DNA from 2 places in the Rahnella contaminans genome. Region 2 is predicted to be linked to the other one. Evidence: predicted binding sites of a transcription regulator. Region 2 holds the regulator's gene; the other holds the start of a gene.
What was found. The regulator PhoB, encoded in region 2, activates phosphate uptake and scavenging genes when phosphate is short. The targets are predictions, from matches to a motif close to CTGTCATAAAACTGNCNNAT.

Region 1 (2,410 bases), 110 kb from region 2:
GCACTTAATAAGTGTGATCTGGTCACGCTCTTGTCTGCCCAATCTGCCGGCACATGCTTTATAATCACCGACACTTTTCCGTATTCACGCCACTTACGTTATCAGACAGAGAAGCCATTATGACGCAGGAAGAATTGAAAAAAGCAGTCGGCTGGGCCGCACTGGATTACGTGACTCCGGGCACCATCGTCGGTGTCGGAACCGGATCCACCGCCGCCCATTTCATCGATGCACTGGGTTCGATCAAAGGTCAGATCGAGGGCGCCGTTTCCAGTTCTGACGCTTCAACGGCAAAACTGAAAAGCTTAGGCATTCACGTTTTCGACAGCAACGAAGTGGACTCGCTGGACGTTTACGTTGACGGCGCGGATGAAATCAACGGCTTCATGCAGATGATCAAAGGCGGCGGCGCTGCGCTGACCCGCGAAAAAATCATTGCCGCGATCGCCAAAAAATTCGTCTGTATTGTGGACGCGTCTAAGCAAGTCGATGTGCTGGGTAAATTCCCGCTGCCGGTAGAAGTCATCCCGATGGCGCGTTCTTACGTTGCGCGTGAACTGGTGAAACTCGGTGGTCTGCCGGAATACCGCCAGAACGTTCTGACTGACAACGGCAATATCATTCTCGACGTCCATAATCTGAGCATTCTGGATGCCGTCGCGATGGAAAATAAGATCAACGGAATTGCGGGCGTGGTGACGGTCGGGCTGTTCGCCAACCGTGGCGCCGACGTTGCGCTGGTAGGCACTTCTGAAGGCGTAAAAACTGTCACGCTGAAGTAACCTATCAATAAGCAGAAGATCTGGCTGCTTTTGCTGAAAGCAGCCAGTCATCCCCCTGTCATAACACAATGTTATGAAGATGATAATTTTCTGAATGAATCATCTTTTCTTCAAAAGCCTGAATTTGGTGACTTATGTCACATTTCTCACTATCGCCTCCTGAACGTCTTGCTTTGTAAAATCTAACCAGCAGGAAATGCTGAAAACCAACAGGCGCGGTGAGCCTTCTGCTGTCTGGCAGGCAATCGTTTGTATTGATGATGGCGTATTTTTTGTTATGTTGACTGTGAGCAGTCACCTAGCAGTTCGAATTCAGCCAGAAAAAATATAGGGTCGGGAAATGGCAAAAGTATCACTTGAGAAAGACAAGATTAAATTTTTGTTAGTGGAAGGCGTCCACCAAAGTGCGGTTGATACACTCCGTGCCGCGGGTTACACCAATATTGAATTTCACAAAGGTGCTTTAGATACGGAATCGCTGAAAGAATCGATCCGTGATGCGCACTTTGTTGGACTCCGATCGCGTACTCAGCTGACCGAAGAAGTGTTCCAGGCAGCAGAAAAACTGGTGGCTGTAGGGTGTTTCTGTATCGGTACCAATCAGGTTGACCTGAAAGCGGCAACCCGTCGTGGTATTCCGGTCTTTAACGCACCGTTCTCTAATACCCGTTCCGTCGCCGAAATGGTGCTGGGCGAAATGCTGCTGATGATGCGTGGTATTCCTGAGGCCAACGCCAAGGCGCACCGCGGGATCTGGAACAAACTGGCCGTCGGTTCTTTTGAAGCGCGCGGTAAACGTTTGGGTATTGTCGGCTACGGCCACATCGGTACACAGTTAGGTATTCTGGCGGAAAGCCTGGGGATGCGCGTCTTCTATTACGACATCGAAAGCAAATTGCCGCTGGGTAATGCGCAGCCGATTGCGACTCTGGAAGAACTGCTCAGCACCAGCGACGTCGTGACCCTGCACGTTCCAGAAACGCCAGGCACCAAAAACATGATTTCCGAAGTGCAGCTGGCACAAATCAAACAGGGCGCATTGCTGATCAACGCCTCACGCGGCACGGTGATCGACATTCCTGCCCTGTGCAATGCGCTGCGCAGCAAACATCTGTCCGGTGCAGCTATCGACGTCTTCCCGGAAGAACCGGCGACCAACAGCGATCCGTTCAATTCTCCGCTGTGTGAATTCGACAACGTGCTGCTGACGCCACACATCGGCGGTTCTACCATGGAAGCGCAGGAAGGCATAGGCCTGGAAGTGGCGGGCAAACTGGCGAAATACTCTGACAACGGTTCGACTTTGTCCGCGGTTAACTTCCCGGAAGCCTCTTTGCCAGCGCATACCGAGAAAGCCAGCCGTTTGCTGCATATCCACGAAAACCGTCCGGGTGTGCTGACCAGCATCAACCAGATTTTCGCGGAGCAGGGCATCAACATTGCAGCACAGTATCTGCAAACCAGCCCGGAAGTCGGTTATGTGGTTATCGATGCTGAAACGGATGTCACAACGTTGAACACCGCGCTGCAACTGATGAAAGCGATTCCGGGCACGATCCGTGCGCGCTTGCTTTATTGAGAGATCTGCGCAGTAACAGACTATAAACCGCCGAAAGGCGGTTTTTTTA
Region 2 (2,410 bases):
CAGCTGACTTCAATCCGCGTGCCCGGCGGGGTGTGATTCACGGCGTTATACACCAGATTCGACACCGCACTGCGCAGCTGATCTTCATTGCCAAAGACTTTCAGCTTTTCGTTTACGCGAAACACCACTTCATGTTTCCCGCCGCTTAACGTCTGCACTTCCCGCTCAAGCATGCTGAGCATCACCGGAATATCGACCTTCTCGTGCATATCGATATTGGCGGATGCTTCGATTTTCGACAGGGTCAGAAGCTGCTTCACCAGCCCGTCCATGCGCCTCGTCTGCTCCTGCATCGTATCCAGCGCTTTGGTGCGGAACGGCTCTTCCAGCTTGGCGTCTTCCATCATTTCCAGATACCCCTGCAACACAGTGAGCGGCGTGCGAAGTTCATGGCTGACGTTGGCAAAGAAGTTACGTCGCGCGCCTTCGAGCTGACGCATCTGCGTGACGTCACGCGCCACCATCAGAAGCTGCCCCTCGGAATACGGCATCACGCGAAACTCGACGTAATGTTCATTATTGAGTTGCAGATTCAGGGCACGGCTGAAGTCACGGGTCTGGATCCAGGTGCGGAATTCCGGATAACGCAGCAGGTTAAAAATATGCTGGCCGTTATCTTCCGGCCAGCGGAAACCGAGCAGATCCTGCGCCAGTCCGTTACACCAGAAGATATTGCCTTCTTCCGTCGCCAGAACCACCGCATCCGGCAGCGATTCGGCACCGCTGCGGAAACGTTTGATCAACTGACCTAATTCACGACGACGTCGCCGGTTGCGCATCTGCATCTGGTTCAGCCCGTAAAACAGCGGTTCCCAGCTCCAGCGCCCGTTCGGCGGGGTGATGCTGCGGTCAAGCCACAGCCAGTGAGAGAGTTTAAGCTGATTGTAATAATTCCAGCCCAGCGCCGCGACCAGCGACGCAAAGAGGAGCCAGCCGAAATGGCCGACGAAAATTCCGAGGATCAGGGCTGGCAGACAAAAGAGAAAAAATTCGCCGGCCAGACGTTTCCATGACAAACGTTCTAACACACAGGTTCTCCGCTGTGGGGGACTCAATAACGCGTTGAGAAACGATATCCGGTACCACGAACAGTCTGGATCATTCTGTCATGTCCACTGGTTTCCAGCGCTTTACGCAAACGACGAATATGCACGTCTACCGTGCGATCTTCCACATAAACGTTAGTGCCCCACACGTTATTGAGCAACTGTTCTCTGCTGTAAACGCGTTCGGAATGGGTCATAAAGAAGTGTAACAACTTAAATTCGGTCGGCCCCATATCGAGCGCCTGCTCGTTGGCCATCACCCGGTGAGACGACGGATCCAGACTGAGCCCCAGCATGTCGATCACTTCTTCGACCGCCATTGGCGAAATCCGGCGCATCACCGCTTTAATACGGGCAACCAGTTCTTTTGGTGAAAACGGTTTAGTGATGTAATCATCGGCACCGACTTCCAGGCCGCGCACCCGATCTTCTTCTTCACCGCGAGCGGTCAGCATCATCACCGGAATTTCGCGGGTCAGTGCTTCACGTTTAAGGTGCTTAATAAACTGAATACCGGAACCGCCGGGTAGCATCCAGTCGAGCAGGATCAGTTCTGGGTAAGGTTCCACTAACTGGCCAATCGCTGAATCAAAATCTTCAGCTTCTACTGCCTGATATCCATTCTGTTCCAGTACAAAACACACCATTTCACGGATTGGAGCTTCGTCTTCAACCACCAATATACGTCTAGCCATCGTAGGTCCTGCCAATAGGTTAGCGATCTTTTATTTGATTGCGGGCGCCATTATGCGTCAGTTTTGTGACAGATTTATGAATGAAAATGATGGTTCATTTAAGGCAAATATGACAGATAAATTCCCGCCATCCTGCTGAAATTGGTCTGATTTATCGGGGACAGGTTCCCCCGCCGACGTTTATACTTTGCACCATTGTCGTCATACAGGGTTCACACGGGAGTCTCATGCGCCTGATCCACACCTCCGACTGGCACCTCGGCCAGTACTTTTTTACCAAAAGCCGCGCCGCTGAACATCAGGCATTTTTGCGCTGGCTGACCGGTCAGGTGCAGCAGCATCAGGTGGACGCCGTCATTGTCGCCGGGGACATCTTTGATACCGGTTCGCCGCCCAGTTACGCCCGCGAGTTGTACAACCGCTTCGTGGTGGAATTACAACAAACCGGCTGTCAGCTGGTGGTGCTGGCCGGGAATCACGATTCCGTCGCCACGCTCAATGAATCCCGCGAACTGCTTTCGTGCCTGAATACGCGGGTGATCGCCACCGTAGGCGAAAATCTGGAGGAACAGGTTTTAGTGCTGAACACGCGTGAAGGCCAGCCCGGCGCGGTGTTGTGTGCCATTCCGTTTTTGCGTCCGCGCGATTTACTCGCCAGCCAGGCCGGAC

Region 1: the regulator PhoB is predicted to act here: its motif matches at 838-857, upstream of serA (phosphoglycerate dehydrogenase).

Annotation. Positions count from the first base shown of each region.
Region 1 covers NZ_JAADJS010000002.1:537,728-540,137, forward strand. The annotation lists gene rpiA (ribose-5-phosphate isomerase RpiA) at 120-782, shown strand; gene serA (phosphoglycerate dehydrogenase) at 1,123-2,361, shown strand.
Region 2 covers NZ_JAADJS010000002.1:645,039-647,448, reverse strand. The annotation lists gene phoR (phosphate regulon sensor histidine kinase PhoR) at 1-1,028, opposite strand, end outside; gene phoB (phosphate response regulator transcription factor PhoB) at 1,052-1,741, opposite strand; gene sbcD (exonuclease subunit SbcD) at 1,969-2,410, shown strand, end outside.